DNA from 3 places in the Enterobacter cloacae complex sp. 385G4 genome. Region 1 is predicted to be linked to each of the others. Evidence: predicted binding sites of a transcription regulator. Region 1 holds the regulator's gene; each other region holds the start of a gene.

Region 1 (10,838 bases):
GCTCAAATCCTTCGGGCACAGCCGCGCGCACTACGCGATTGGCCTGGCCGGTCTGATTTGCGCACTGCCGCTGTTCTTCGAAGTGGCGGTGGTGCTGCTCATCAGCGTCGCCTTCTCCATGGCGCGCCATACCGGCACTAACCTCGTGAAGCTGGTCATTCCGCTGTTTGCGGGCGTGGCGGCGGCTGCGGCGTTTCTGCTGCCAGGGCCGGCGCCGATGCTGCTGGCCTCCCAGATGCACGCCGATTTTGGCTGGATGATCCTGATTGGCCTGTGTGCGGCCATCCCGGGGATGATTATCGCCGGGCCGCTGTGGGGCAATTTCATCAGCCGCTACGTCGAGTTGCACATCCCGGACGACATCTCCGAGCCGCACCTGGGCGAAGGCAAAATGCCGTCATTCGGCTTTAGCCTTTCTTTGATCCTGCTCCCGCTGGTGCTGGTGGGTCTGAAAACCATTGCCGCGCGCTTTGTGCCGGTCGGTTCTACCGCGTACGAATGGTTTGAGTTCATCGGTCACCCGTTTACGGCGATTCTGGTGGCGTGTCTGGTGGCGATTTACGGCCTGGCGATGCGCCAGGGTATGCCGAAAGACCGCGTGATGGAGATCTGTGGTGCCGCGCTGCAGCCTGCGGGTATTATCCTGCTGGTGATCGGTGCCGGCGGCGTGTTCAAACAGGTGCTGGTGGATTCCGGCGTGGGCCCGGCTCTGGGTGAAGCACTGACCGGAATGGGCCTGCCGATTGCGGTAACCTGCTTCGTGCTGGCTGCGGCGGTGCGTATCATTCAGGGTTCCGCCACCGTGGCGTGCTTAACCGCCGTGGGTCTGGTGATGCCGGTGATTGAACAGCTCAACTACTCCGGTGCCCAGATGGCCGCGCTGTCTATCTGCATCGCGGGCGGGTCAATTGTGGTCTCTCACGTTAACGACGCTGGCTTCTGGCTGTTCGGCAAGTTTACTGGCGCCACCGAAGCGCAAACCCTGAAAACCTGGACGCTGATGGAAACCATCCTCGGCACCACCGGGGCCATTGTCGGGATGATTGCCTTTACGCTGCTGAGCTGAATGCGGTGATTTAACAAGGCTCAAAACTAAGGCCCGGTAGCGTTAGCGCTTACCGGGCCTTTTTTATTATCCAGGGCATCAGGCCGGGCCATAACCCGGCATTGTGTTACTCGCCCTGCGTGGCGCTCTCAATCGTCAAGCGCACATCCGAGGTAATCAGTTCAGCCAGCATCTGGTAAACCTTCAGCGTCTCTTCCGGCTCGGCATCGCCCGTATCGCTGATGAAGCCTTCGTCACGCAGCGTCAGCACCAGCGAGCTGAAGACCGCTTTGTCGAAGAATTCCGGGGCGTTAATGCCGTGCAGAACGGACAGGCGCTGCGCCAGCGTCCGGCTCTCTTTCTCCAGCGTGCCGCGGTTGATGGACGGGTTCGCGCTCAGCAGCCAGAACGTAATGGCGTAGCGCTGCAGCGTTTCGCGCGCACCGGCCGCCAGCAGTTGCAGGGTACGGGAGCGTGACGGATTGATGTGCAGCTCGTCGTTCGCAACGGTGATCAGCCCCTGACGGCGCAGCTCTTCCGTCAGTTTATCCAGCTCAACGGCCAGCTCTTCCTTGCTCCAGCGCAGGAATAGCTCCGCTTTAAGCATCGGGTAGAGCGTCTCAACGTGGCGCAACAGCTCCTGACGTGAAATACGGCGATGCTGGGTGATAATGGCCGCCATGAGCGACGGCAGCATTAGCATATGAGCGATGTTGTTGCGGTAGTACGTCATCAGTACGGCCTGCTCGCGCGGCAGAATGATGATATCGCCGATCGTATCTTTCTCGACTTCGAACTTATTCATCTGCAGCGCGTGATCGATAAGCTCGCTGGCGGTAGCAGAAGGGGCTGTCGAATCAACCGAGTACGGCACGTTGCGCATCATGTCCAGATAGCAGTCCAGCTGCTCCGTGAGCTGTTCACGGGTCAGGGAACGCTGACGTGAAGCAAGCAGCGCCGTACAGCACAGGTTCATCGCATTGGCCGCACCGGCGTTGTTAATGCGCACCATCAGCTCGGACGCGATACCGTTCACCGTTGGCGTCAGCCAGGCCGGACGCACCGCTTCGATAGGATCGATAGACTCGCGCCAATCCGGAACATGATGGTTCAGATACGTCATCAGCGGCATCGGCTCGCCAAAGTTTACGTAGCCCTGACCCAGGTTGCGTAACTTGCTCAGGCCGCGCAGCATCTGCGGCAGGCTCTCTTTCTCTTTGGTCGCGCCGCGCAGTTCTTTGGCGTACGTGCCCACTTCCATCACGTGCTCATAGCCAATGTAAATTGGCACAAGCGTGATTGGACGCGTACCGCCGCGCAGCATCGCCTGAATGGTCATCGACAGCGTGCCGGTCTTCGGATCGAGCAGACGACCGGTACGGGAGCGCCCGCCCTCCACGAAGTACTCTACGGAGTAGCCGCGGCTGAACAGCTCGCCGAGATACTCGCGGAACACGGTGGAGTAGAGCTTGTTGCCCTTGAAGGTACGACGAATAAAGAACGCACCCAGGCGGCGGAAAATCGGGCCTGCTGGCCAGAAGTTCAGGTTAATACCGGCGGCAATGTGCGGCGGTACCAGTCCCTGGTGATAGAGCACGTAGGAGAGAAGCAGGTAGTCCATGTGGCTGCGGTGGCAGGGGACATAGACAATCTCATGACCATCGTGCGCCAGCTGACGTACACGCTCAGCGTTATGCACGTTGATGCCCTGATACAGGCGGTTCCAGGTAAAGCCGAGAATACGATCGGACAGGCGAATCATCTCGTAGGAGAAGTTCGCGGCAATCTCTTCCATCAGCGCAATGGCATTCTGCTGGGCTTTCTCATGGGAAATTTTCTTGCTGCGCGCTTCGTCTTCAACGGCGCGGGCGATCGCTTTGGAGGCCAGCAGCTTGTTGAACAGGTCCTGACGCGCCGGAAGACGTGGCCCTACGGCCGCCAGGCGCTGACGGGCGAAGTGCATACGCGCCACGCGCGCCAGTTTTTGCGCGATGATCTTGTCAGTGCCGTGCTCGTCCGCCATTCGGCGAAGGGAGACGGAAGGGGAGAAGCGCACAAAGCTGTCGCGTCCCAGCCAGGAGACCGCGAAGAACTTCTGAATGCCGTTAAGCATGCGCAGCGGCGGGTTCTCTTCGCCTTTTTCGCGGCCCGGACGGCGACCAAACATCACCGATACCGGCACCATCTGCACATCCAGGTCAGGATTGCTGCGGTGCAGGTCGAGATAGTCGTGGAACAGCTTGATGGACTCTTCTTTCGGTGTGTAATAGGTAAACACGCGCGGCCCGCCGTGAATGAACACGTAGCGCGGCAGCAAAGTGCCGTCAACTTCCAGTGGTTCAAGCGGATCGGGTAAATCATGCGCCAGACACTGGGCACGGAGCGTTAGCAGGTCTGCCTTAGAGTTATAAGGCAAAACGTACATAATAGGGCGCGACGTATCGAGCCCCAGTTCCAGCGCGGGTTCTGCTGGGATAGACTTGCTTTTTACCAGTATGCTTAATGGTAAATTAAGTAATTTGTAGTAAATTCGTGGCCAGCCGGACATAAACGATGTAAAGCCTCTGGTTAATAATGCAATTGCGGCGCAAGGATAACAGAAAGCGCGCAAAATTTCTGTTGTTACCCGTCATACTTCAGGCGGCAGCGAAACGCGCTGCAGCTCCTGTTACTGACGCTCTTTTTTAAAAAAGGTTCTTTTAATGGCCAATAATACCACTGGGTTGACGCGTATCATCAAAGCCGCCGGCTATTCATGGAAAGGTTTCCGTGCCGCGTGGGTCAATGAAGCTGCTTTTCGCCAGGAAGGTGTCGCCGCTATCGTCGCGGTTATCATCGCCTGTTTCCTTGATGTAGATGCCATTACCCGCGTGCTTCTCATCGGTTCCGTACTTCTGGTGATGATAGTGGAAATTCTCAATAGCGCTATTGAGGCCGTGGTCGATCGAATCGGCTCTGATTTTCACGAGCTCTCTGGCCGCGCGAAAGATATGGGCTCCGCCGCTGTCCTGCTGGCGATTATCACCGCAGCCATTACCTGGGTCACGCTGCTTTGGTCACATTTCCGATGATGCTCGAGGAATAATTAAGTCCCTGGTTTTTTGTGCAGTTTTTGGTTCCAAAATCGCCTTTGACTGTATATACTCACAGCATAACTGTATATACACCCAGGGGGCGGAATGAAAGCATTAACGACCAGGCAGCAAGAGGTGTTTGATCTCATTCGGGATCATATCGGCCAGACGGGTATGCCACCCACGCGTGCGGAAATCGCGCAGCGTCTGGGTTTCCGTTCTCCGAATGCTGCCGAGGAACACCTGAAAGCGCTGGCGCGTAAGGGTGTGATTGAGATTGTGTCAGGCGCGTCGCGTGGTATCCGCCTGCTGGTGGAAGAAGAGACGGGCATTCCGCTGATAGGCCGCGTTGCCGCAGGTGAACCGCTGCTGGCACAACAGCATATTGAAGGTCACTACCAGGTCGATCCTGGTATGTTCAAGCCGAGCGCTGATTTTCTGCTGCGCGTTAGCGGGATGTCGATGAAAGACATCGGCATTCTTGATGGCGACCTTCTGGCCGTTCACAAAACGCAGGATGTGCGAAACGGCCAGGTGGTGGTTGCGCGCATTGATGACGAAGTGACCGTTAAGCGCCTGAAAAAACAGGGTAACACCGTTCAGCTGTTGCCCGAAAACAACGAGTTCACCCCGATTGTGGTCGACCTCCGCGAACAGAGCTTCTCTATTGAAGGTCTGGCTGTTGGCGTGATTCGTAACGGCGAATGGCTGTAATCTCTTCCTGACAGGCTACGCTTCCGCTGTAGCCTGCTTCATTTACCCTTCCCGGTATCTCTCATGTCACTGCTGACGGCATCTGATAAGGCATTGTGGCGTCTTGCCCTGCCGATGATTTTCTCCAATATCACCGTGCCCTTGCTGGGTCTGGTCGATACGGCCGTTATTGGTCATCTCGATTCCCCTGTTTATCTTGGCGGCGTGGCGATTGGCGCGACGGCAACCAGCTTCCTGTTTATGCTGCTGCTCTTTTTGCGTATGAGTACTACCGGGCTCACGGCACAGGCGTATGGTGCGAAAGATCCGTTACGTCTGGCGCGTGCGCTGGTGCAGCCGCTGATCCTGGCGCTTGGCGCGGGGGCGCTCATTGTTTTACTGCGCACGCCCCTGATAGACCTTGCGCTCCATGTCGTTGGTGGCAGCGAGGCGGTACTGGAGCAGGCGCGTCGCTTCCTGGAAATCCGCTGGCTCAGCGCGCCCGCTTCGCTGGCAAACCTGGTTCTGCTGGGGTGGTTACTGGGTGTGCAATACGCCCGTGCGCCAGTGATTTTGCTGGTCGTGGGAAACCTTCTCAACATTGTGCTCGATCTCTGGCTGGTGATGGGCCTGCATATGGACGTGCGCGGGGCGGCACTGGCGACGGCGATTGCCGAATACGGAACCTTACTCATTGGGCTGTGGATGGTCTGGCGCGTGCTGGCCCTGCGCGGGATATCCCTCGTAATGCTGAAAACCGCATGGCGCGGCAATATCCGTAAACTGCTGGCGCTCAACCGTGACATCATGCTGCGCTCGCTTCTGCTACAACTCTGTTTTGGCGCATTGACGGTTTTTGGTGCCCGTCTTGGGCCTGAGATCGTCGCGGTGAATGCGGTCCTGATGACATTGCTGACGTTTACCGCCTACGCGCTGGACGGCTTCGCCTACGCCGTTGAGGCGCATTCCGGGCAGGCGTACGGCGCGCGGGAAAGTGGCCAGCTTAGGGATGTCTGGCGGGCAGCCTGTCGACAAGCGGGACTGGTCGCGCTGACGTTTGCACTGATTTATGCCTGTTTTGGCCGTCACATTATTGCATTACTCACTTCGATCCCGGCTTTACGCGAACTGGCGGACCACTACATCGTCTGGCAGGTGATCTTGCCGGTGGGGGGAGTGTGGTGTTATCTGCTGGACGGCATGTTTATCGGTGCGACGCGCGGAGCGGAAATGCGCAACAGTATGGCGGTTGCGGCGGCGGGGTTTGGTTTGACGCTGCTGACGCTTCCGTGGCTGGGTAATCACGGTTTGTGGCTGGCGCTTGCGGTCTTTCTCTCCCTGCGCGGCCTCTCGCTTGCCTTTATCTGGCATCGCCACTGGCAAAATAATACCTGGCTTCCTTCCCGTCACGATATATCGTGACGGTTAAAGATTCCGAATATGAAATCAACTGCCGAATCCTCAACTACAATTATTATCACGTCCAGCAGAAAAGAACGTAACGGACGTTACGACCCGACGCTTAACTAAGAGGACACGATGATGAATAAAGACGAAATCGGCGGCAACTGGAAGCAGTTCAAAGGTAAAGCGAAAGAACAGTGGGGTAAGCTGACTGATGACGATATGACCGTCATTGAAGGCAAGCGCGATCAGCTTGTCGGTAAAATTCAGGAACGTTACGGCTACGCGAAAGATCAGGCGGAAAACGAAGTCAAAGACTGGGAAACCCGTAACGACTACCGCTGGTAGCGCTGAATGACCCACACAGGCGGCTCTAAGCCGCCTTTTTTTTGTCCTTAACGCGGCTTTTTCTTCACCAGAATAGTGTGGTCGTGCTGACACGCATCCTGATGCCGACAGGCTTCCACCTCAACGCATGCAGAACACAGCCCGTGCGCTTCAATCACGTTATGACGCAGGGCAAAACCCATTTTTGCCGCCAGCGTGTGCATAATGTCCTCTACGCCTTCCGCTCCCTCTTCTTTCACTACGCCGCAACGATCGCAGATAAACATGGCCGATGTATGCGTTGGCTGATCGAAAAGATGGCACAGGACATAGCTGTTTGTGGATTCGACTTTATGCACAAACCCTTGTTCCAGCAGGAAATCCAGCGCGCGATACACCGTGGGCGGTTTAGCCTGCGGCTCGCTTTCGCGAAGCAGGTCGAGCAGATCGTAGGCGCTGATCGCCCCCTGTTGCAGGCTCATCAGGCGCAAGACTTCAAGGCGCTGCGGGGTCAGGCGCACATTGCGTTGCGCGCACAGCTTTTCGGCCTGCGCTAACAGCTCTTTTGTGGACTTATCCATTTAGCACCTCGGATGTTCTGGGAAATAAAACCCTCACTTTATCATGTTCTGGCAAAAACACCGATATCCGCCAGGCTGTGCTATACCTGACGCATCGCAAACCGGGAATGTAACCATGAAAAAACCAGACTGTATCAAGCACTGGCGCGACGTAGAAGGGCCAGATGACGCCACCTACCCCGACAGTAACGAGCTTTTTTCCATTGGATCGCCGCTGGCGCGCAGCCTGGGCCTCAGGCGTATAGGCATTCATCATGAACGTTTACCGCCGGGGCGTCGGACGTCCTATCCCCATGCGGAAAGTGACGAAGAAGAGTTTATCTACGTGCTTGAGGGCTATCCTGAAGCCTGGATTAATGGTTATTTGTGGAAACTCGAACCCGGAGACAGCGTGGGCTTTCCCGCCGGAACGGGGGTGTGCCACACCTTTATCAACAACACAGAGGAAGAGGTTCGGCTACTGGTGGTGGGGGAGGCCAACAAGAAGCACAACCGCATCTACTATCCGCTCAATCCAGTTTATGCCGCCACGCGGGAAGATCGCTGGGTAGACCATCCGCCACAGTTTTTTGGGCCGCACGATGGAAAACCTGGGAAAAAATAATTTCCTCTTCTATAAATATTGAGGGCCGTCACAAATTACAACAGGCCGTAAGGAAGTTTTACTTAGGGAATGAATTAGCGGGTCTTTTTATCTTTATTCACAGCAATAGTTCGCGCCTGTTTGGGGGATAACAGACAGGGGTTATTTCATAACAGACTATAAGACGGGCATACTGTGAAAAAACATTTTAAATTTTCGGTGGTTAGCATCGCTGTCTCCTTGTTTATGGCAAATCAGGCGGGAGCAGCCAATACCTGGACAGAATCACGTAGCGACGCGATGGGGGGCACCGGCGTTGCTTCGGGCAATTATGGTAGCGGGGCGTTAATTAACCCCGCGCTGCTGGCAAAGGCAAAACCGGACGATGACGTGACGGTTATTTTGCCGTCCGTTGGGGTGCAGGTAACGGATGAGGACAATCTTCAGGATGAGATTGATACCATCAACGACAAAATCAATCACTATAAGGATGTGGTTGATAACCTTACGCCAATCGAGGTTATTACTAATCCTTTAGGCTCCATCAACCAGTTCCAGGGCGCGGCCAAAGATCTGGCCGATGAGCTGGACTATCTCAAGGGCAAAACCGCTCGCGCGACGGCAGGAGCAGGCCTTGCCGTGAGTATCCCTAACGATGTGCTTTCCGTGGCCTTTATGGCGAAAGGGTACGCCCATGGCCGGGTAAGTTCGTCTATCGACCAGCAGGATATTGATTATCTGCGCGGTATTCAAAGAAGCAATCTGGTGGCTGCCGGCGTTGCCCTGGACGCTGCGCTGAACGGCACGGACCAGATCACTAAAAACCTCAACTCAACGGCGTCCGGTCGGGCGGCGATTATCTCCGACTACGGTATTGCCGTTGCCCGCCAGTTTGACCTTGGCGGCGTTCCGGTTTCCGTGGGCGTGACGCCAAAACTGCAAAAAAGCTGGATCTATAACTACACCACCTCGATCTACGATTACGACAGTAATAAGTGGAACGATAGCCGCTACCGTACAGACGATACCGGCTTTAACGTCGATGCCGGTATTGCCGCTGATTTTGGCGAAAACTGGACGGTCGGCGTGAGCGGGCAAAACCTGATGTCGCGCGATATCGACACCAAAGATATCCGCATCCGCAACGGGCGTACGGGGGAAGTGGTGAGCTATAAAGACACCTACCAGATCCGTCCTCTGGTGACCGCGGGCGCTGCCTGGCACAACGATCTAGTGACCCTGACCGCCGATGGCGATCTGACCGAAACCAAAGGCTTTAAGAGCGAAGATACGTCGCAGTATGTTGGGGTCGGTGCTGAAGTGACTCCGCTGAGCTGGCTGGCGGTGCGTGCCGGTTATCGTGCGGATATGAAAGGGAACGACAGCAACGTCTTTACCGGCGGTGTCGGTTTCGCGCCGTTCAATACCGTTCATGTTGACCTGATGGGCCTGTATGGCGAGGACGAAACCTGGGGCGCAGGGGCTCAGCTGAGCATGACGTTCTAAAGTACACCGGAGGCGCTGCGCCTCCGGCTTTTCTTTGTGCTATAGTAGCGCCCCTTTTCCACCAGATGCTTAAAACTTCGCCATGTCGTCAGAACACCAGACCGCTTTTCCTGCACACCGTTTCTCTATTGCGCCGATGCTCGACTGGACGGACAGACACTGCCGCTATTTCCTGCGCCAGCTCTCCCGCCATACGCTGCTGTACACCGAAATGGTGACCACGGGCGCAATTATTCACGGTAAGGGCGACTACATGGCATACAGTGAAGAAGAGCATCCGGTTGCGCTGCAGTTGGGGGGCAGCGATCCGGTCGCGCTGGCCCAGTGTGCAAAGCTGGCGGAAGAACGCGGCTACGACGAGATCAACCTGAACGTTGGCTGCCCTTCCGACCGCGTGCAAAACGGCATGTTCGGCGCCTGTCTGATGGGCAACGCACAGCTGGTGGCGGACTGCATCAAAGCGATGCGCGATGTGGTCTCCATTCCGGTGACGGTCAAAACCCGTATCGGCATCGACGACCAGGACAGCTACGAATTCCTGTGTGATTTCATCAATACGGTGTCAGGGAAAGGCGAGTGTGAGATGTTTATCATCCACGCCCGCAAAGCCTGGCTTTCAGGCCTTAGCCCGAAAGAGAACCGTGAGATCCCGCCGCTGGACTACCCGCGCGTGTACCAGCTGAAACGTGATTTCCCGCACCTGACGATGTCAATCAACGGCGGTATTACGTCGCTGGAAGAGGCGAAAGCGCACCTTGAGCATATGGATGGCGTGATGGTCGGGCGCGAGGCGTATCAAAATCCGGGCATTCTGGCGACCGTCGACCGCGAAATCTTTGGCGTTGCAGGCGCAGACACCGATCCTGTTGCCGTCGTGCGTGCCATGTACCCTTACATTGAGCGCGAGTTGAGCAATGGCACCTATCTTGGCCACATCACCCGCCATATGCTTGGCCTGTTCCAGGGTATTCCGGGCGCGCGCCAGTGGCGTCGCTACCTCAGTGAGAACGCGCATAAAGCTGGTGCCGATATTGAGGTGCTGGAACATGCGCTGCGGCTGGTGGCGGATAAGCGATAATTTCGCTAAAAGATCGTCAAATTCACCACGCCCTGCGGATCCTCGCGGGGCGTTTTGCTTTAAGAACAATAGGTTAGCTTTGGCATGATTCTTGTAATGATTGCAGCATCATTCGGGAACTCGTGGGAGAGCACCATGCTTGAACTACTTTTTGTGATTGGCTTTTTTGTCATGCTGATGGTCACGGGCGTGTCGCTGCTCGGCATTCTGGCCGCGCTCGTTGTGGCCACGGTAATTATGTTTATCGGCGGATTATTTGCCCTGACGATCAAACTGCTGCCGTGGCTGCTGCTGGCTATCGCCGTGGTGTGGGTAATACGGGCGATTAAAGCGCCAAAACTGCCGACTTATCAGCGCAATAACCGCTTCCGTTACTAAGGTATTGAGGGGTTCGTCACATACTTGTAACTTTTCCGGCAGCATGGCTTAGAACAGAATAGGATTTACTTATCGAATCTGTCACTATGACTGCCGTTAAAGAATTCATCGCGCTGTACCCTACATACAGCCGAACTAAAAAAAGAAAGGGCTTCCCACGGGAAGCCCA
Region 2 (10,838 bases), on a different contig from region 1:
GCGTGAACTTTGTGTTCGCTACCGGCCGCCACCACGTGGACGTGGGGCAGATCCGCGATAATCTGGAGATCAAGTCGTACATGATCACCTCCAACGGTGCGCGCGTGCATGATACCGACGGCAACCTGATCTTCACCCATAACCTGGATCGCGATATTGCTGCCGATCTCTTCGGCGTGGTGCATAACAATCCGGCTATCGTCACCAACGTATACCGTGACGACGAATGGTTCATGAACCGCCACCGCCCGGATGAAATGCGTTTCTTCAAGGAAGCGGTATTCAACTACTCCCTGTATGAGCCGTGCCTGCTGGATCCAGAGGGGATCAGCAAGGTGTTCTTCACCTGCGACAGCCACGAAGAGCTGCTGCCGCTTGAGCAGGCGATCAACGCCCGCTGGGGCGATCGCGTCAACGTGAGCTTCTCTACCCTGACCTGTCTGGAAGTGATGGCGGGCGGCGTTTCCAAAGGTCACGCGCTCGAAGCGGTTGCGAAACGTCTGGGCTTCGCGCTTAAAGACTGTATCGCCTTTGGCGACGGCATGAACGACGCCGAGATGCTCTCTATGGCGGGCAAAGGCTGCATCATGGAAAACGCGCACCAGCGCCTGAAGGATCTGCATCCGGAGCTGGAGGTCATCGGCACCAACGCAGACAACGCGGTACCGAAATACCTGCGCAAACTGTTCCTTGAATAATCTTCATTCGGTTGTTTATTGTTCAGTTGTCAACTAAAGAGTTCGCTACAATGCCTGTCCTTCTTTCTGAGAGACAAGCATTGTGGCGCTACTCATTATCACCACTATCCTGTGGGCCTTCTCCTTTAGCCTGATTGGCGAATACCTTGCCGGTTCGGTCGACAGCTACTTCTCGGTGCTAATGCGCGTGGGGCTGGCGGCGCTGGTGTTTCTGCCGTTCCTGCGCACGCGCGGGCAATCGCTGAAAACCATTCTGCTGTACATGCTGGTGGGGGCGATGCAGCTTGGCATCATGTATCTGTTCAGCTTCCGGGCTTACGTCTACCTGTCCGTCTCCGAATTCCTGCTCTTTACCGTGCTGACGCCGCTCTATATCACCCTGATCTACGACCTGCTCAGCAGGCGCCGTCTGCGCTGGGGATATCTGCTAAGCGCCGCGCTGGCGGTTATTGGCGCGGCGATCATTCGCTACGACAAAGTTAGCGATCACTTCTGGACAGGGCTGATGTTCGTCCAGCTTGCCAACATCAGCTTTGCCATTGGTATGGTGGGCTACAAGCGCCTGATGGAAACCCGCCCGATGCCGCAGCACAACGCGTTTGCGTGGTTCTATATGGGTGCGGCGATCGTCGCGGTGGCGGCGTGGTTTATGCTCGGCAACCCGCAAAAGCTGCCGACCACCACCGTGCAGTGGAGCGTTCTGGTCTGGCTGGGCGTGGTGGCGTCGGGGCTGGGGTACTTTATGTGGAACTACGGCGCTACGCAGGTAGACGCCGGTACGCTGGGGATCATGAACAACGTGCACGTCCCGGCGGGGCTGCTGGTGAACCTTGCCATCTGGCAGGAACAGCCGCACTGGCCGAGCTTCCTTATTGGGGGGGCGGTGATCCTGGCTTCACTGTGGGTCCATCGCCGCTGGGTCGCTCCGCGCTCCGCACAAACGGAAGATGGTCGCACGCGTGGTTCCGCGCTGAGCGAATAAACGCCTCCGTAACCGGCTGACGCTGCTCGCCATCGCGCACGGCGGCGTACAACCGGCTCCACAGTCCTTCCCCCAGGGTTTTGGTGACCACCAGACCCTGGCGTTCAAAGCTCTCAACCACCCAGTGCGGCAGCGCCGCGATACCCATGCTGGCCGCCACCATCTGGATCAGCAGCAGGGTGTTATCCACGCTTTTCAGTTGAGGGCTGATGCCTGCCGGCTGCAGAAAATGACGCCAGATATCCAGGCGGCTGCGCTGAACCGGGTAAATCAGCAGCGTTTCTGTCGCCAGATCTTCCGGCGTAATGCGCGTTTTGGCCGCCAGCGGATGGTCCGGCGCCAGCACCAGACGCACCTCAAAATCAAACATCGGCGAATAGTGCAGGCCGCTGCGCGGCAGGATGTCGGACGTCATCACCAGATCCAGCTCGCCCTGCTGGAGCGAGGGCTGCGGGTCGAACGTCACGCCGGATTTAAAGTCCATCTCCACCTGCGGCCACTTCTGGCGAAAGTTCTCAAGCGCGGGGGTCAGCCACTGAATACAGCTGTGGCACTCAATGGCGATCCGCAGTTTGGTCTGCTGCGGCTCGTTACACGCCTGCAGCGCGCTGGCGATCTGCGGCAGTACCTGATTCGCCAGTTGAAGAAGAATTTCACCCTGCGGCGTAAAGCGCAAAGGCTGGCTCTTACGCACAAAAAGACGAAATCCGAGGCGTTGTTCCAGATCGCTGAACTGGTGAGAAAGGGCGGACTGGGTCTGGTGCAGCGTGGCCGCCGCCGCCGCGAGCGAACCGCAGTTCCGCAACGCTTGTAGCGTTTTCAGGTGTTTAATCTCGATCATGAAAGTCCTTCACTCCGCCATGAACATTTTGCGCTTGAGGAATATACAGTACCTGCCAATTATAGATGTGTAAACATCTGGACGTCTAAATAACAAATTTCACAAGGGGCATACCATGACAATCCGCACTCACACTCTCGGTTTTCCTCGCGTTGGCCTGCGTCGCGAGCTGAAAAAAGCGCAAGAAAGCTACTGGGCGGGCAACGCCACCCGTGAAGAACTCCTGGCGGTGGGGCGGGAGCTGCGCGCCCGTCACTGGGATCAGCAAAAACAGGCGGGTATTGACCTGCTGCCTGTGGGCGATTTCGCCTGGTACGACCATGTTCTGACGACCAGCCTGCTGCTGGGCAACGTGCCGGCTCGTCATCAGAACAAAGATGGATCGGTGGATATCGACACCCTGTTCCGCATCGGCCGTGGCCGCGCGCCAACGGGTGAGCCAGCGGCAGCGGCGGAAATGACCAAGTGGTTTAACACCAACTATCACTATATGGTGCCGGAGTTCGTCAAAGGTCAGCAGTTTACGCTGGCCTGGACGCAGCTTCTGGACGAAGTGGATGAAGCACTGGCGCTGGGCCACCAGGTGAAGCCCGTATTGCTGGGGCCGGTAACCTACCTGTGGCTGGGTAAAGTGAAGGGCGAACAATTTGACCGCCTCAGCCTGCTGAACGATATTCTGCCGGTCTATAAGCAGGTGCTGATTGAGCTGGGCAAGCGCGGCATTCAGTGGGTGCAAATCGACGAACCCGCGCTGGTGCTGGAGCTGCCGCAGGAGTGGCTCGATGCCTTCAAACCGGCGTATGACGCGCTCACCGGCCAGGTGAAGCTGCTGCTGACCACCTATTTCGAGGGCGTGACGCCGAACCTCGACACTATCACCGCGCTGCCGGTTCAGGGCCTGCACGTTGACCTGGTTCACGGTAAGGACGATGTCGCAGAGCTGCACAAGCGCCTGCCTGAGGAGTGGTTGCTCTCCGCCGGTCTGGTCAACGGCCGTAACGTCTGGCGCGCCGATCTGACCGAGAAATACGCCCAAATTAAAGACATCGTCGGCAAACGCGAGCTGTGGGTGGCATCATCATGCTCGCTGCTGCACAGTCCGATCGATCTGAGCGTGGAGACCCGTCTCGACCCTGAAGTGAAAAGCTGGTTTGCCTTCGCCCTGCAAAAATGTGAAGAGCTGGCACTGCTGCGCGACGCGCTCAACAGCGGCGACACGGCGGCGATTACCGACTGGAGCGCACCGATTCAGGCGCGTCGTCACTCGGCTCGCGTGCACAACCCGGCGGTAGAAAAACGTCTGGCGGCCATCACCGCCGGGGACAGCCAGCGTCAGAGCCCGTACGAGGTACGTGCCGAAGCCCAGCGCGCCCGCTTCAACCTGCCCGCATGGCCGACCACGACCATCGGTTCATTCCCGCAAACTACCGAGATCCGCGGCCTGCGTCTGGACTTCAAAAAGGGCAATTTGGATGCGAATCACTACCGCACCGGCATTGCGGAACACATCAAGCAGGCGATTATCGAGCAGGAACGCCTCGGGCTGGACGTGCTGGTGCACGGTGAAGCCGAGCGTAACGACATGGTGGAATATTTCGGTGAGCACCTGGACGGCTTCGTCTTTACCCAGAACGGCTGGGTACAGAGCTACGGCTCCCGCTGCGTGAAGCCGCCGGTGGTCATTGGCGACGTCAGCCGCCCGGAACCGATCACGGTGGAGTGGGCGAAGTACGCCCAGTCCCTGACCGACAAGCCGGTAAAAGGCATGCTGACCGGCCCGGTGACCATCCTCTGCTGGTCGTTCCCGCGCGAAGACGTGACCCGTGAAACCATCGCCAAACAGATCGCCCTGGCGCTGCGTGATGAAGTGGCGGATCTGGAGGCGGCGGGGATTGGCATCATCCAGATTGACGAACCGGCGCTGCGCGAAGGTTTGCCGCTGCGCCGCAGCGACTGGGATGCTTACCTGCAGTGGGGCGTGGAAGCGTTCCGCATCAACGCCGCAGTGGCGAAGGACGACACCCAGATCCACACCCATATGTGTTACTGCGAATTTAACGACATCATGGATTCGATTGCCGCGCTGGATGCAGACGTGATCACCATCGAGACCTCGCGTTCAGACATGGAACTGCTGGAGTCGTTTGAAGAGTTCGACTACCCGAACGAAATTGGGCCGGGCGTGTACGACATTCACTCCCCGAACGTGCCGAGCGTGGAGTGGATTGAGGCGCTGCTTAAAAAAGCCGCTCAGCGCATCCCGGCGGAACGCCTGTGGGTAAACCCGGACTGCGGCCTGAAAACCCGCGGCTGGCCGGAGACGCGTGCGGCGCTCGCCAACATGGTGAAGGCGGCGCAGAATTTGCGTCAGGCTTGATGACGCGCAGGCCCGGTAAGGCGCAGTCGCCACCGGGCTTTTTTTATGCTTTCTTCCCACCGTACTGGCTAAACCATGCCAGCATTCTCTGCCAGCCATCTTTCGCGGATTCCGCGTGATAGCTCGGACGATAATCGGCATTAAACGCGTGTCCGGCATCGGGATACACCACGATTTCGGCCTTCGCGTTCGCCGCCCGCAGCGCGTGGCGCATCGTCTCGACGGTATCAAGCGGAATGCCGGTATCCTGGCCACCATATAGCCCTAACACCGGGGCATTGAGATCGGTAGCGATATCAACCGGATGCTTCGGTGAGTTCAGCGTCTTTTCGCCCACCAGTTTGCCGTACCAGGCAACGGCGGCTTTAAGCTGCGGGTTATGCGCGGCATACAGCCAACTGATGCGTCCGCCCCAGCAGAAACCGGTGACCAGCAGACGATGGGGATCGCCCCCGTTGCGCGCCGCCCAACTGGCGACGTGGTCGAGATCGGCCAGCACCTGCGCATCCGGGACTTTGCTGACCAGGTTGCTGAGCAAGGTGGGAATATCGCTGTAATCGTTCGGATCGCCCTGACGGAAGTAGAGCTCTGGCGCAACGGCCAGATAGCCTTCCAGCGCCAGCCGGCGGCAGAGGTCGCGAATGTGTTCGTGAACGCCGAAAATTTCCTGGACCACGATCACAATGGGCAGCGGACCTTCTGCCGATTTTGGTCGGGCGTGGTAAGCAGGCATATTCTCTCCCTGCGAGGGAATAGAGGTCTCGCCCGCCGTAATGGCCTCTTCTGAGGTTGAGACGACGGTTGAAGCATGCGGAGCCGCAGCAGGTGCAAATCCGGTTTTTTCAGTCATGGCATTCTCCGTACCAATGAGTTAGCGCAAAGGTAAATATAGACACCAGGTTAACAACTCACAGTGCCTTAAACGGTCTATCTTTTGTGCAGCACCCGACGATATAACTTGTTAATGTGATGTGAATCACTTTTTGATGGAAATTCAATGCAATCATTTTCATTCATGGTGAGATGCGTCACGAAATTATGCTTACCGCTTCTGTAAAGTACCGTTTTACTTCTTCTGACTAACCGACCCACAGAGGAGTCACCTATGTCTAAGTCTGATGTTTTTCATCTCGGCCTCACTAAAAACGATTTACAAGGGGCTACGCTCGCTATCGTCCCTGGCGACCCAGAGCGTGTGGAAAAGATCGCCGCGCTGATGGATAAGCCGGTCAAGCTGGCTGCCCATCGTGAATTCACCACCTGGCGCGCAGAGCTGGATGGCAAAGCGGTGATTGTGTGCTCTACCGGTATCGGTGGCCCGTCTACCTCTATCGCCGTGGAAGAGCTGGCGCAGCTGGGCATTCGTACTTTCCTGCGTATCGGCACCACCGGCGCGATTCAGCCGCACATTAACGTGGGCGACGTGCTGGTGACGACCGCTTCCGTGCGTCTGGACGGCGCAAGCCTGCACTTTGCACCGATGGAATTCCCGGCAGTGGCTGACTTCGAGTGCACCACCGCGCTGGTTGAAGCGGCGAAATCCGTGGGCGCAACCACTCACGTGGGCGTAACTGCCTCTTCTGATACCTTCTATCCGGGCCAGGAGCGTTACGACACCTTCTCAGGCCGCGTGGTGAGCCGCTTCAAAGGCTCAATGGAAGAGTGGCAGTCTATGGGCGTGATGAACTACGAGATGGAATCCGCAACGCTGCTGACCATGTGCGCAAGCCAGGGTCTGCGTGCCGGTATGGTGGCGGGCGTTATCGTCAACCGTACCCAGCAGGAGATCCCGAACGCCGAAACCATGAAGCAGACAGAAAGTCACGCGGTGAAAATCGTGGTTGAAGCGGCTCGCCGCCTGATCTAGTTCTCCTCTCTGAGATAAAAGGCCGACGCGTTCGGCCTTTATTTTTTGCGTAGCGCCTCGCAGGAAAACCCTTTCAAACTGGACGTTTATACAGCACAATCTTATTTTGTGCGGGTAATACGTTGATGCAGGGGGCATTGTGGATATATCAATCCTGATTTATGCGGTAATTGCGCTGGCGGGCGTGGCGATAGGCTGGCTGATATCCAGCTATCAGCATGTACAGCAGAAGGCCGAGCAGTTGGCTGAACGCGAAGAGATCGTCGCCGATTTAAGCGCCGCAAAACAGCAGCTTGCCCTAAGCGACCACTGGCGCGACGAGTGTGAACTGCTCAATAACGAACTGCGTAACCTGCGTGATATCAACACCTCGCTGGAGGCCGATCTCCGCGAAGTGACTACCCGCCTTGAATCCACCCAGCTGCATGCCGAAGACAAAATCCGCCAGATGATCAACAGCGAGCAGCGCCTCAGCGAGCAGTTCGAGAACCTCGCCAACCGCATTTTCGAGCACAGCAACCGCCGCGTTGATGAGCAAAATCGCCAGAGCCTGAACAGCCTGCTGACGCCGCTGCGCGAACAGCTGGACGGCTTTCGCCGTCAGGTACAGGACAGCTTTGGTCAGGAAGCCCGCGAACGCCACACGCTGGCGCATGAGATCCGCAATCTTCAACAGCTGAATGCCCAGATGGCGCAGGAAGCGGTCAACCTGACGCGGGCGCTGAAAGGCGATAACAAAACCCAGGGTAACTGGGGGGAAGTGGTGCTCACCCGCGTGCTGGAGGCCTCTGGCCTGCGGGAAGGGTATGAATACGAAACGCAGGTGAGTATCGAAAACGATGCCCGCTCGCGAATGCAGCCAGATGTGATTGTGCGTCTGCCGCAGGGCAAAGATGTGGTCATTGACGCCAAAATGACGCTGGTGGCCTATGAGCGTTACTTCAACGCTGAAGATGACTATACGCGCGAATCGGCGCTGCAGGAGCACATTGCCTCCGTGCGTAACCATATTCGCCTGCTGGGCAGAAAAGATTATCAGCAACTGCCGGGGCTGCGCTCGCTGGACTACGTGCTGATGTTTATCCCGGTCGAACCCGCGTTTTTGCTGGCGCTCGACAGACAGCCCGAACTGATCACCGAAGCGCTGAAAAATAACATTATGCTGGTCAGCCCCACCACGCTGCTGGTGGCTTTACGCACCATTGCGAACCTGTGGCGCTATGAGCACCAGAGCCGTAACGCCCAGCAGATTGCCGATCGCGCCAGCAAGCTGTACGACAAAATGCGCCTCTTCGTGGACGACATGTCCTCCGTCGGGCAAAGCCTGGATCGTGCGCAGGATAACTACCGCCAGGCGATGAAAAAGCTCTCCTCCGGGCGTAGCAACCTGCTTGCGCAGGCTGAAGCATTCCGCAGCCTGGGAGTGGAGGTTAAACGCGAGATTAATCCGGAATTGGTCGAACAGGCGACAGCCCAGGACGAAGAGTTCCGACTGCGTGAGGGCGGGGATGAACAAAATTCACCCAGCCAGGACAACGATTTAGCGCCGGATTTATCGCCAGACGAGCAGCCAGCGCGTTTCTTTCGCGGTGGTTGAATCGTAGGGCAATTGCGCCCAATCTGTTACACTTCACGAACATTTGACTGATTAGCAGGCTCTGAAATGGTTGACGATTCACAAGACACGACGCACTTTGGCTTTCAGACTGTAGCCAAAGCGCAGAAAGCTGACATGGTGGCCCACGTATTTCATTCCGTGGCGGCGAAGTACGATGTGATGAATGACTTGATGTCGTTCGGCATTCATCGCTTGTGGAAGCGCTTCACCATCGACTGCAGCGGTGTGCGTCGTGGACAAACGGTTCTCGATCTGGCTGGCGGTACGGGCGATCTGACGGCGAAATTCTCCCGTCTGGTGGGCGAAACCGGTCGCGTTGTACTGGCTGATATTAATGACTCCATGCTTAAAATGGGACGCGAAAAGCTGCGTAACATCGGCGTGGTGGGTAACGTGGAATACGTACAGGCCAACGCCGAAGCGCTGCCCTTCCCGGACAATACTTTTGACTGCATCACGATTTCCTTCGGTCTGCGTAACGTCACTGATAAAGAAAAAGCGCTGCGTTCCATGTACCGCGTGTTGAAGCCGGGTGGACGCCTGCTGGTGCTCGAGTTCTCTAAACCAATTATCGACCCGCTGAGCAAAGCCTACGACGCCTATTCCTTCCACGTGCTGCCGCGTATTGGCGAACTGGTGGCAAACGACGCGGAAAGCTATCGCTATCTGGCGGAATCAATTCGCATGCATCCGGATCAGGACACCTTAAAAGCCATGATGCAGGATGCGGAATTTGAGAACGTTGAGTACTTCAACATGACGGCGGGTGTCGTCGCGCTGCATCGCGGTTACAAATTCTGAGTGGAGGTGTCCCGTGCCCTTTAAACCCTTAGTCACCGCAGGCATCGAGAATGTGCTGAATGCCTTCCTGTATCGCGCTCCGGCGCTGAAAGCCGCACGTCAGCGGCTTAACGGGAAGGTACTGCGCATTGTGTTAAAAGAGTTCTCGACGCCGCTCGTGCTGGTTTTCAGCGAACGTCAGCTTGACGTTCTGGGTGAGTGGGAAGGTGAAGCTGATTGCTCGGTCATTACCCATATGAGCGTGCTGCCAAAACTGCGCGATCGCCAGCAATTAACGGCGCTTATCCGCAGCGGTGAGCTGGAAGTGGAAGGCGACATCCAGGTCGTGCAGAACTTCGTTGCGCTCAGCGATCTGGCTGAGTTTGACCCGGCAGAGCTGCTGGCGCCTTTTATTGGCGACATCGCCGCTGAAGGGATCGGGAAAGTTATTCATAGCGGCACTGCGTTCCTGCGCAAAAATCTGCAACGCCAACAGCGTTATGCCGCAGAAGTACTGACCGAGGAGTGGCGCATGGCGCCCGGGCCGCTGGAAGTTGCGTGGTTCGCAGAAGAGACGGCCGCGGTTGAACGTGCGGTTGATGCCCTAAGCAAACGGCTGGAAAAACTGGAGGGCAAATGACGCCTGGTGAAATTCGGCGCCTCTATTTTATCATCCACACCTTTTTGAGTTACGGGCTCGACGAGCTCATCCCCAAAATGCGTATCACGCTGCCGCTCAGGATCTGGCGGCGGACGCTGTTCTGGATGCCAAATCGCCATAAAGGCCAGCCGCTGGGTGAACGCCTGCGTCTGGCGCTGCAGGAGCTCGGCCCGGTATGGATTAAGTTCGGACAAATGCTCTCAACTCGCCGCGATCTCTTCCCGCCGCACATTGCCGATGAACTGGCGATGCTGCAGGACCGTGTCGCCCCGTTTGACGGGGTGAGAGCGAAGAAACAGATCGAGGAGGCGATGGGTAACCTTCCCGTTGAAACCTGGTTTGACGATTTCGAAATAGAACCGCTGGCGTCGGCTTCTATCGCTCAGGTGCACACTGCGCGTCTGAAAGAGAACGGCAAAGAGGTGGTGATCAAGGTGATCCGCCCGGATATCCTGCCGATTATCAAAGCCGACATGAAGCTAATTTATCGTCTGGCGCGTTGGGTTCCGCGTCTGCTGCCGGACGGCCGTCGACTGCGCCCGATGGAAGTGGTGCGGGAATATGAAAAAACGCTGATTGATGAGCTTAATCTGCTGCGTGAATCGGCAAACGCCATTCAGCTGCGCCGCAATTTTGAAAACAGCCCGATGCTCTACGTGCCTGAAGTCTATTCTGACTATTGCAGCCAGAACATGATGGTCATGGAGCGCATCTACGGTATTCCGGTTTCGGATGTGGTGGCCCTGGAGAAGCAGGGAACGAACATGAAGCTGCTGGCCGAACGTGGCGTGCAGGTCTTCTTTACTCAGGTATTCCGCGACAGTTTTTTCCATGCGGACATGCATCCGGGCAATATCTTCGTGAGCTATGAGCATCCTGAGGATCCGAAATACATCGGTATCGACTGCGGAATTGTGGGCTCGCTGAATAAAGAAGATAAACGTTATCTGGCTGAGAACTTCATCGCCTTCTTCAACCGCGACTACCGTAAGGTGGCCGAGCTGCATGTGGATT
Region 3 (10,838 bases), on a different contig from region 1:
CAACGAGCCGCCGTTCCGCTAATAACAATAAGGAAAAACCATGCACACCCCTACTCCGCTCTCTGCCCTGCGTCAGTGGCTTCAGGAAAACAGCCTCGACGGGATGATCGTTCCGCGCACCGATGCCTGGCAAAGCGAGAATTGCGCGTCGAACGACGAAAGGCTGGCCTGGCTGACAGGCTTTAACGGCTCTGCTGGCGTCGCGCTGGTACTGAGGGATAAAGCGCTGCTGTTCGTCGACGGGCGCTATCAGGTGCAGGCCCGCGTTCAGGTGAATATGGATGAGGTTGAGATCCACCATCTGCACAACGAGCCGCTGGCAGACTGGCTGACGACCAACGTCGAGGCGGGCACGCGCATCGGTTTTGACCCAATGCTGATGACGAATACCGAGTTTACGCAGCTGTCTGCCACACCGTGCACGCTCGTGCCGCTGAACGCGTCACCGTTTGACGCCTTATGGACCGATCGCCCTGCCGCACCGGCGGGGCTTATCCGTGAGATGCCGGTTGCGATAAGCGGTGAAAGCAGCGAAGACAAACGTCAGCGCATTGCCGCCGTGCTGGCCGCGAACAACGCTGACTACCTGGCCGTTACGCTGCCGGATAACATTGCGTGGCTGCTCAACGTGCGCGGCTCAGATATCCCCACCAGTCCGGTACCGCTCTCATTTGCCCTGCTCGGTCGCGACGGCCGCGTTGAGTGGTTTGTTAACGATAATAAGCTCGCAGAACTCCCTGATGCAGTTCTGAACGCCTTCACGATTGCGTCGCAAGACACCTTTATTGAACGCTGTCAGCAACTTGCTGAAGGGAAGCGGGTGATGGTTGATGCCGACTCCGCGCCGGTGGCCCTGCGCTTTGCCATTGAACCGCGCGGTGAAATTGTCTGGCGAACCGATCCCATTACCCTCATTAAGGCTACCAAAAACCCGGTCGAGCTGGCAGGGTATCGCGAGTGCCATCTCCAGGACGGCGCCGCGTGGGTCAACTTCCTGGCCTGGCTGAGCCGCGAAGTGCCGCTGCGTGCGGCGGCGGGACAACCGCTAACGGAGCTGGAAGTGCAGGCGCAGCAGCTGGCATTTCGCAAACAGCAGCCCGGTTTTATCGAGCAGAGTTTCGCGACCATTTCCGCCTCTTCGAGCAATGCGGCGATGTGCCACTATCATTCAAGCGAGGCCAGCAACAAGCCCATCGGCCATAACCATTTTTACCTGAACGATTCGGGCGGTCAGTACGCTAACGGCACCACCGATGCCACGCGCACGCTGGCGTGGGGTAATGTCCCCTCGCAGCAGCGTCTGCACTACACCGCCGTGCTGAGAGGCTTCCTGTCGCTGATTACCCTGCAGTTCCCTTCCGGTACGCAGGGGCACCAGCTGGATGCTTTCGCGCGTCGTCCGCTGTGGGAGATGGGGCTGGATTACGATCACGGTACCGGGCACGGCGTGGGCCACCAGCTTCTGATCCACGAAAACCCGCATCGCATCGCCAAAAAGGTCAACCCGTGGCCGCTGGTGGCAGGGAACATCATGACCATTGAGCCGGGATACTATCTGGGCGATAGCCACGGTATCCGTATTGAAAACCAGGTGGAGATAGTGGAGAGCCGTCCGGGGTTTTGCAAATTTGCTTCTCTGACGCTGATCCCGATCGATCTAAGCCAAGTGGAATTGCAGCTGTTGAGCGAGCAGGAAAAGCAGTGGCTGGATGAGTATCACCAGCAGGTACGGGAGGCGCTGTCACCGCTGGTGAATAGCGAGGCGCGTTCGTGGCTCAAGGAGGCAACGGCGCCGGTTCGTGTGTAATTTCGTGCGGTATGATGCCCTCACCCCATCCCTCTCCCACGGGAGAGGGTGAAAACACTAAAAACGGCAACCTAGTTGCCGTTTTGCATTTACCTGACGCAGAAAAGCAAAAAGCCTGCTTCAAAAGCAGGCTTTTCAAATTTGGCTCCTCTGACTGGACTCGAACCAGTGACATACGGATTAACAGTCCGCCGTTCTACCGACTGAACTACAGAGGAATCGTGTGAACGGGGCGCATATTATCGATGCTCCCCGATGATGTCAAAGGCAGAATGCATATTTCCGATCGTTTGCCGAATTATTCTCCATTTCGCGCATTTGTCAGGCATTTTGTCGCGGATATTTCCACAGCCAGCGCCCACTGACCATGCGCCAGTAGAACAGCGCCCCGCGTACGGCCCAGTCAAGGAACATCCCCAGCCAGACGCCCACCACGCCCCAGCCCAGCACCACACCCAGCGTATAGCCCGCCACAACGCGACACCCCCACATGCCAAGCATGGACACCCACATGGCAAAACGGGCATCGCGCGCCCCTTTCAGCCCGGCAGGCAACACCCAGGATGCCGCCCAGATGGGCATAAAGGCGGCGTTGAGCCAGATAAGGATCTTCACCACCTCTTTCACGTCATCTTCGTGGGTATAGAACGCGGCCATCAGCCCGGCAAACGGCGCTGTGCCCCAGGCGATCAGCGTCAGCCCAATCGTCGACAGCCAGAACACATGGCGCAGCTGCCGCTCCGCCTGGCCTATCTGCCCTTTCCCGAGCCGTTTCCCCGTGATGATGGTTGATGCCGACCCAAGGGCGTTACCCGGCAGGTTAATCAGCGAGGCGATGGAGAAGGCGATAAAGTTACCGGCGATAACGTCGGTGCCCATTCCGGCGACAAACATCTGCGTGAGCAGCTTCCCACCGTTGAACAACACGGATTCAATGCTCGCGGGAATACCAATCCCCATCACTTCCCAGATAATGGCGAAATTAAAGGGCCGGAAGTAGCTCTTAAGCGTAAGACGCAGCGAGGGGGTAATCCCCGTCATCAGCACCCCGATGATGGCCGCCGCACCGATATAGCGTGAAATGGTTAATCCCAGCCCGGCCCCGACGAACCCCAGACCATCCCACGAGAACGCGCCGTAGATCAGCACGCTGCTGATGATGATATTCAGGATATTCATCCCACCGTTGATCAGCAGCGGGATTTTGGTGTTACCTGCCCCGCGCAGCGCGCCGCTGCCAATCAACGCGATGGCCGCCGCCGGATAGCTTAAGACGGTCATTTCGAGATAGGTCAGCGCCAGGTCTTTGACCTCGTTCGTGGCTTCCCCGGCGACAAAATCGATAATATCTTTACCGAAATAGTGGATCACCGCCGCCAGAACAATCGAAAAGAGGGTCATGATCATCAGCGACTGACGTGCAGCCTCGCGCGCGCGTTTGGGATCCAGCTTGCCGAGACTAAAGGCCACCACAACCGTCGTCCCGAGATCGATGGCGGCAAAGAATGACATCACCACCATGTTAAAGCTGTCTGCCAGCCCGACCCCCGCCATCGCCTCTTTCCCCAGCCAGCTTACCAGGAAGGTGCTCAGCACTCCCATCAGCAGAACGCAGGTATTTTCCAGAAAAATAGGCACGGCAAGAGGGGTGATTTCACGCCAGAACAGAACACGATAGCTTTTACGTTTTGCGTACCATGGCGTGCGCACGATCGCCTGGCGCAGAGGGGCAGTGACGTTCAAAATGGACCTTAGCGAGAATAGTTGAAACTCCATTTCAAATGATGGGGGAGAAATGCTAATCCTGCAAAGTATTTTCCTGAAAAAGATGTGTGTATTTACAACAAACTGACGACAGAATCGGCAATCAATCGATTTTACCTAAGATCAGGTTTGACAAAAGTTTTTTCGCCGCTAAGATAAGCCTCCACAACGATTCCTCTGTAGTTCAGTCGGTAGAACGGCGGACTGTTAATCCGTATGTCACTGGTTCGAGTCCAGTCAGAGGAGCCAAATTTGAAAAGCCTGCTTTTGAAGCAGGCTTTTTGCTTTTCTGCGTCGGGTAGAATTGTCGGCTGGTGGCCGCGCATGACCCGACCTACAAATCAGCGGACCGTTGATTGTCAAATAAAAAAGCTCCCTGACACCAGAGAGCCTTTTTCACAATTCGCTGCGATTATTCGCTTTTAGCTTCGGCGTTTTTGATTTCGCCCATCACTTTCAGCTTTTTGGAGATGTCGCGACGCTCTTTGGACAGCTCGGCATTTTTGATGATGTAATCATCAACGCGGTCTTCATAGTCGCTCTTCATGCTGGCGATGATGCCCTGAATAGCTTCAACGCTCATGCCCGGCTTGATGTAGTCGCTCAGGTTGTCGAGCAGCAGAACACGTTTCTGGTTGTCACGGATCTTCTTCTCAACGTCCTGGATTTCACGCTGCAGTTTGTTTTTGCGGCGGAACAGGCGGACGAATTCCAGAACATCCTGGAACGAAGGCTTGATAGTTTCCATTTTTTACACCCCTGATAATGTGAGATTCGGATTCGTTAAAGCAACCGCTGTAACAATAACCTTACTGACAGCGGCTGCGAATGACAATGGCTATATCGTTTAAAGCTATCATAACCCCAATTGCTGCTGAATCGAAGCAGCAGGCGTCACATCCGCGTTTTATTTGCGCAGCGCCCGACAAATCAGGTGCGATAGCAGCTCAAGCTGTCGCGCCAGCTCCAGGCTCAGCCAGACATAGCCGTGAATGGGCGTTTCCGCCACGTTATCGCCCTGCCGCTCGTTGATTAACTGCTTCAGTTCCGCCACGATTTCATTGAGCCGCTCGCTGTTCGCCAGCACGGGCTGCGGGTTGCCTTCATAGAGCGCATGGGCGATGGTCAGCAGGGTCTGATGCGTCATCATCTGCGTCTCTTTGAGGGTCTGGGCGTTAAGCATCAACAGATGGCTGGGACGCGTGGCCCAGTGCGCGTTGATTTGCAGTTCAAGCATACACACCAGATTGCGGCTGACCGTCTGGATAGCTTCGAAAATCGCTTTCTGAATATGGGTCTCTTTACTGGCTGGTACTATCAGGCCGCGCATTTTGACCACGTCGTTGAGGATGGTTTGCAGATGCTTTTCCAGCCGGGGACGCTCAACCAGATTCGGTGAAAACCCCGCCTGGTAGACGCGGTTAAACGCCGTGACGTAGTTAGCCATCTGGATACGCCAGTGCAGAAAAGCCCGCTGCGGCCAGATGCCGGTAAACAGCATGGCGAGCAGCGAGCCCAGAATAACGTCCCCGCTTCGCCACATCGCCGTGGTCATATCCCCTGCTGGCGCGCCGACCACGACCGCGAGAGTGATACCAATCAGCAGCGCCTGATAAGGCCGTTTGCCCAGCGCCAGCCAGCCGCACAGGAACATGGCGGCACCGCACCATGCCAGCATCACTGGAAATGAGATGAGCTCAAGCTTCAGGGCAATCAGCCCCAGGGCAGAGCCAAGCACGGTACCACCTATTCGCTCGAAGGCGCGCGGGACAACGTTTCCCCAAAATGAGATTGGCCCCATCACCACCACCAGCGTGATCAGCGGCCACGTTCCTTCCGGTATATCCAGCAACCTGACCAGTACAAAGGTCAACACGAACGCCAGCGCGATGCGACACCCGTGCACCACGCGGTAATGTTTATATAAGCGAATTTCAAAAGGGGTTAATGATTTGTCGGGACGCACACCCGCTCTCCAGCAACACGGCAAATCACAATTGTACTGTGTTTTCAGCCGGGCGGATCGCTCCCGGCTGAAAAACCCTTCATTGAGCAGGCTTAAACCGTTTTGTGCTCTACCGCGATAAACATTTCAATATCCCAGTAGCCGTCCGCGTTGCCATCATTGAGATAGCGCTCAAAGCAGGGCTTAAGCACCATCTGATATTTATTATCCTGCAGCAGGGAATTAAAGAACTGATACCACGGGGTTGCAAAGTCGTAGTTTTCCACGCGCGCCGTCGCCACGGCATAATCACCGGCCGCGATTTCGGTCATCATCACCCCTTCGCTGTTTTCCGGGATGACGAAATCATCCGGTACGGTAACGGCCGTATCGCAGCGCAGTTTTTCTGCCGGAACCTCATCGGGGTTATCGTAATAGACCGCCACCCACTCCAGCGGCTCAATGTGACGCCCGTCTACCCACATGACCAGCTGTTCAAAGCCCTGCTTGACCGTTTTTTCCCACGGCCCAACAAGATGAAAACCCGCAATCTTACGTTTCTGTTGCTGCTTGATGCTGTAGTCCATGCTGCCTCCGATTAGCACTGTATATTTATACACTATAAAGCAGGATTTCTATTATCGGCAAACGAGGAGTGTTTATTATGTGAGCAGACTCGCAACCCTGCCAGTCTGCCCATCAGCGGTTAAAGCGTGTGGTGAAGATAATCGCTCAGGCGTGAGAATACGCCTCCCTTATCAACGGCTTCCAGAGTGACCAGAGGCCAGTGCGCCACGACTTTGTCGCGGTCATAGAGCTGGATCTCCCCGACCCGCTGATGCGCGGCAATCGGTGCTTCCAGCTCTTTTTTATCCAGCACGTATTTGGCTTTGATGTTCGGTACTTCCGCTTTCGGCAGGGCCAGCCAGAAGTCCTGGTCGGTGCCCAGTTTCACCTGTTCTTTATCGCCGTACCAGATACGCTCTGTTCCCACTTTTTTACCGTTATGCAGGATCTGCACCGTATCGAAGTTCTGTTGTCCCCAGTGCAGTAGCTTACGCGCCTGGTCCTCGCGCCCTTTCGGGCTGTCCGCTCCCATCACCACCGCAATCAAACGACGCTGACCGTCCACCGCGGAGGCAATAAGGTTAAAGCCTGCTCCTGAGGTATGCCCCGTTTTCAGGCCGTCCACGTTCATGGTTTTATCCCACAGCAGGCCGTTACGGTTTTGCTGGGTGATGCCGTTCCAGGTGAGACTCTTTTCGCTGTACATATGATAAAACTCTGGCTCACCGTGAATGATGGCCCGGGAGAGCACGGCCAGGTCATAGGCCGAGCTGTGCTGGCCCGGCGCGTCCAGACCGTGGACGGTTTCAAAGTGCGTATCACGCATGTTCAGCTTCTGCACGTAGTCGTTCATCATCTTCACAAACTGCGGCTGCCCGCCAGCCACGTGATCGGCCAGCGCCACGCAGGCATCGTTGCCGGAATCGACAATCAGACCGCGGCTTAAGTCACGCACGGTGACGCGATCGCCCTCTTTCAGGAACATCAGCGACGAACCGTCAAAAACCGGGTTGCCCTTTGCCCATGCGTCACGCCCTACGGTGACGATGTCATCCGGGGTAATGCGGTGGCTATCAATGGCCCGATCCACCACATAACCCGTCATCAGCTTGGTGAGGCTCGCCGGGTTACGTTGCTGATGTTCGTTGCCCGCCGTTAAAATTTGACCAGTCGTGTAATCCATCAGCACCCAGGAGCCAGCCTGGATGGCCGGAGGCTGCGGCGAAAAATCCAGTGGTTCGGCCGCAAAAGCAGATGAGACACTCGAAGCGAGTAAAGAAACAGCAATAAACAGACGGCGTTTCAACGGTATATCCTCAGGTCATTAAAAATCGATGACCTTTTTACGGGAGTTCTGATGTCGTTACCTGGCTTAATTGCAAAAAAATGTGACAGAACGCAGGTTTTACGCGGAAGCGGTCTCGCAAATTTGCGCCGCGGCGGCGCTTTTTATTCGGTCTGACCCGCACGATCGTTTACCATAGTGACGTCATTTTTTAACAGGATGGTATTACTGGTGTCTGACTCTGCCGCTCGCCCGACTTTTTTATTCCACGACTACGAAACCTTTGGCACGCATCCGGCGCTGGACCGACCGGCGCAGTTTGCCGCCATCCGTACCGATGACGAATTCAACATCATCGGCGAGCCTGAGGTCTTTTACTGCAAGCCAGCGGATGATTACCTGCCGCAGCCCGGCGCGGTGATGGTCACCGGGATCACCCCGCAGGAAGCGCGGGAAAAAGGCGTTAACGAGGCAGAGTTCGCCCGCCGCATCCACGATCTGTTTACCGTGCCTAATACCTGCGTGGTCGGTTACAACAACATCCGCTTCGATGATGAAGTGACGCGCAATATCTTCTATCGCAACTTCTACGATCCGTACGCCTGGAGCTGGCAGAACCGCAATTCACGCTGGGATCTGCTCGACATCATGCGCGCCTGTTATGCCCTGCGCCCTGAAGGCATTAACTGGCCGGAAAATGAGGAAGGGCTGACCAGCTTCCGGCTGGAACACCTGACGCGCGCCAACGGCATCGAGCACAGCAATGCCCACGATGCGATGGCAGACGTTTATGCCACCATTGCCATGGCGAAGCTGGTGAAAACCGCACAGCCCCGGCTGTTTGAATATCTGCTGAGCCACCGAAGCAAGCAGAAGCTCATGACCCTTATCGACGTACCGCAGATGAAGCCCCTGGTGCATATCTCCGGCATGTTTGGCGCCTGGCGCGGCAATACCAGCTGGGTTGCGCCGCTGGCGTGGCACCCGGATAACCGTAATGCGGTTATCATGGTGGACCTGGCGGGCGATATTTCGCCGCTGCTGGAGCTTGACAGCGATACCCTGCGCGAACGGCTTTACACCCCGAAAAATGAACTCGGGGATCTGCCTGCGGTGCCGGTTAAGCTGGTGCATATCAATAAATGTCCGGTGCTGGCGCAGGCGAACACGCTGCGTCCGGAAGATGCCGACAGGCTGGGCATTAACCGTCAACACTGCCTGGATAACCTGAAAGTGCTTCGCGATAACCCGCAGGTGCGCGAGAAAGTGGTCGCCATCTTTGCCGAGGCGGAGCCGTTTGTGCCGTCCGAAAACGTGGATGCCCAGCTCTACAACGGCTTCTTCAGCGATGCCGACCGTGCAGCCATGAATATTGTTCTGCAAACCGAGCCGCGTAACTTACCTGCGCTGGACATCACCTTCGCCGATAAGCGCATCGAAAAGCTGATGTTTAACTACCGGGCGCGCAATTATCCCGGCACGCTGGATGAAGCAGAACAGGCGCGCTGGCTGCAACACCGTCGAAACGTGTTTACGCCAGAGTATCTGCAGCATTACGCGCAGGAGCTTGAGTCGTTATACAACCAGTATGAAGGCAACGCAGAAAAACAGATCCTGTTAAAAGCCCTGTTCCAGTACGCGCAAGAGATAGTCTGAAGTGAGATATAAAAAAACCGGAGACAAGGGTCTCCGGTTTTTTTTTGATACGTTAAGACTTAAGCAACGTCTTCGTACTGAGGAACCGGGTTACGGAAGCTCTTCGTAACGCAGGCCAGGTAAACCAGGCCGATACCTGCCCAAATCAGGCCAAGCACCATCGAGCTCTCTTCCAGGTTAACCCACAGCGCGCCCACGGTCAGGGCACCGCACATCGGCAGGAACAGATACTGGAAGTGATCTTTCAGCGTCTTGTTACGCTTTTCACGGATCCAGAACTGAGAGATAACCGACAGGTTAACAAAGGTGAACGCCACCAGCGCACCGAAGTTAATCAGCGCCGTTGCCATCACCAGATCAAAGTTAATCGCCAGAAGCGCGATCGCACCGACAAGGATAATGTTCATCGCCGGGGTACGCCAGGTTGGATGTACGTAGCCGAAGAAGCTTTTCGGGAATACGCCATCACGACCCATTACGTACATCAGACGCGCAACGCCTGCATGCGCGGCCATACCGGACGCCAGTACGGTGATGGTGGAGAAGATCAGCGCGCCGACCTGGAACGCTTTACCCGCCACATAGAGCATGATTTCCGGCTGAGACGCATCCGGATCCTTGAAGCGCGAGATATCCGGGAAGTACAGCTGCAGGAAATAGGTCGAGAAAATAAAGATCAGACCGCCAATCAGCGCCGTCAGGAAGATGGCACGCGGGATCACGCGCTCTGCATCCTTCGTTTCCTCAGACAGGTTGCTAATCCCGTCGAAACCGGTAAAGGAGAAGCACAGAATCGTCGCCCCGGTAATCATCGGGATCACATGCGCATCACCAGACCAGAACGGTTTGCTGCTCGCCAGGGTGCCCGCGCCTTCGCCGTGGAATACGCCATAGATCACCATGCCAAGAATCACGGCAATCAGGACAACCTGAAGCACAACGATAACGGAGTTAAAGTTGGCAACGGACTTGATGCTGCGCAGGTTAAAGGCCGTCATAAAGGCTACCAGCGCCACGACGAAGATCCACGAGGGAATCGATGGCACCAGCGCTTCAAAATAGATTTTTGCCAGCAGAATGTTGATCATCGGCGCGAACAGGTAGTCGAGCAGCGAAGACCAGCCCACCATAAAGCCAACCGTCGGGCTGATGGATTTCTGGGCATAGGTGTAGGCGGAACCTGCAGACGGATAGCGACGCACCAGTTTACCGTAGCTCAGCGCGGTAAAGAGGATCGCAATCAGCGCAAAGCCGTAAGCCGTCGGCACATGACCGTCAGTGAGGCCCGATACGATACCGAATGTATCGAACAGCGTCATCGGTTGCATATAGGCAAGGCCCATCATAACAACCGGAATCAACGTAAGCGTTTTACGTAATTCCACGCGAGAGGTGTTTGGAGTTGCGTTATGCGACATAGTTATTCTCCTTTACGGTGATAACCGCCACGTAAGCGAAAAATTGCCCCATTTCTTTCTTCCTCAGCGACAACAACTGTCGGATTTTAGTAAATATCTATCCGGTACGAAGCCCGGCCTCTTGGTTTTTAGTTTCGTTTCGTACATGCAAAAAAAAATAACCGACGCCTTTTATATCGTCGATTATTCATTTGGTTGCAGCGGCGGCATTTTGCCCCACATCGGATACAAAAGGCAATACTTTGCAACGCACCGGGTCATTTTCTTTTTTCTAACTGGCTGATTTCTCGGCGCTCCCCTGAGAGTAAACTGCAGCGATAGCACTATTTGCTAAAATTTCGTCCCGCCACCAGGCGCTGGCCAGCCCGGCGGTTTGTTCATTCCAGCCGACCCACA

The links. Region 1 encodes LexA, which represses DNA repair genes until DNA is damaged. Its sites were predicted from a motif close to TNCTGTATGTACATACAGNA; they were not measured.
Region 2: metR (HTH-type transcriptional regulator MetR) is a predicted target of LexA. The motif match lies at 2,553-2,572, and genes of this name have one in related genera.
Region 3: sbmC (DNA gyrase inhibitor SbmC) is a predicted target of LexA. The motif match lies at 6,119-6,138, and genes of this name have one in related genera.

The regions. Positions count from the first base shown of each region.
Region 1 covers NZ_JBXWDD010000009.1:60,571-71,408, reverse strand. Annotated here, with positions in the region: gene gntU (gluconate transporter) at 1-1,066, shown strand, start outside; gene plsB (glycerol-3-phosphate 1-O-acyltransferase PlsB) at 1,173-3,593, opposite strand; gene AC2FAJ_RS19440 (diacylglycerol kinase) at 3,748-4,116, shown strand; gene lexA (transcriptional repressor LexA) at 4,225-4,833, shown strand; gene dinF (MATE family efflux transporter DinF) at 4,897-6,234, shown strand; partial or broken gene AC2FAJ_RS19425 (hypothetical protein) at 6,231-6,305, shown strand; gene AC2FAJ_RS19420 (CsbD family protein) at 6,355-6,564, shown strand; gene zur (zinc uptake transcriptional repressor Zur) at 6,612-7,124, opposite strand; gene AC2FAJ_RS19410 (cupin domain-containing protein) at 7,240-7,728, shown strand; gene AC2FAJ_RS19405 (conjugal transfer protein TraF) at 7,954-9,213, shown strand; gene dusA (tRNA dihydrouridine(20/20a) synthase DusA) at 9,296-10,291, shown strand; gene pspG (envelope stress response protein PspG) at 10,427-10,669, shown strand.
Region 2 covers NZ_JBXWDD010000013.1:13,900-24,737, reverse strand. Annotated here, with positions in the region: gene yigL (sugar/pyridoxal phosphate phosphatase YigL) at 1-698, shown strand, start outside; gene AC2FAJ_RS21390 (carboxylate/amino acid/amine transporter) at 781-1,680, shown strand; gene metR (HTH-type transcriptional regulator MetR) at 1,568-2,521, opposite strand; gene metE (5-methyltetrahydropteroyltriglutamate--homocysteine S-methyltransferase) at 2,637-4,898, shown strand; gene AC2FAJ_RS21375 (dienelactone hydrolase family protein) at 4,942-5,748, opposite strand; gene udp (uridine phosphorylase) at 6,004-6,765, shown strand; gene rmuC (DNA recombination protein RmuC) at 6,905-8,362, shown strand; gene ubiE (bifunctional demethylmenaquinone methyltransferase/2-methoxy-6-polyprenyl-1,4-benzoquinol methylase UbiE) at 8,429-9,184, shown strand; gene ubiJ (ubiquinone biosynthesis protein UbiJ) at 9,198-9,803, shown strand; gene ubiB (ubiquinone biosynthesis regulatory protein kinase UbiB) at 9,800-10,838, shown strand, end outside.
Region 3 covers NZ_JBXWDD010000001.1:1,296,448-1,307,285, forward strand. Annotated here, with positions in the region: gene AC2FAJ_RS06420 (AMP nucleosidase) at 1-22, shown strand, start outside; gene AC2FAJ_RS06425 (aminopeptidase P family protein) at 41-1,807, shown strand; tRNA gene AC2FAJ_RS06430 (tRNA-Asn) at 1,950-2,025, opposite strand; gene emmdR (multidrug efflux MATE transporter EmmdR) at 2,129-3,583, opposite strand; tRNA gene AC2FAJ_RS06440 (tRNA-Asn) at 3,745-3,820, shown strand; gene AC2FAJ_RS06445 (DUF496 family protein) at 3,984-4,319, opposite strand; gene AC2FAJ_RS06450 (FUSC family protein) at 4,479-5,537, opposite strand; gene sbmC (DNA gyrase inhibitor SbmC) at 5,630-6,103, opposite strand; gene dacD (serine-type D-Ala-D-Ala carboxypeptidase DacD) at 6,223-7,389, opposite strand; gene sbcB (exodeoxyribonuclease I) at 7,588-9,024, shown strand; gene plaP (putrescine/proton symporter PlaP) at 9,084-10,442, opposite strand; gene yoeI (membrane protein YoeI) at 10,432-10,494, opposite strand; gene AC2FAJ_RS06480 (LysR substrate-binding domain-containing protein) at 10,714-10,838, opposite strand, start outside.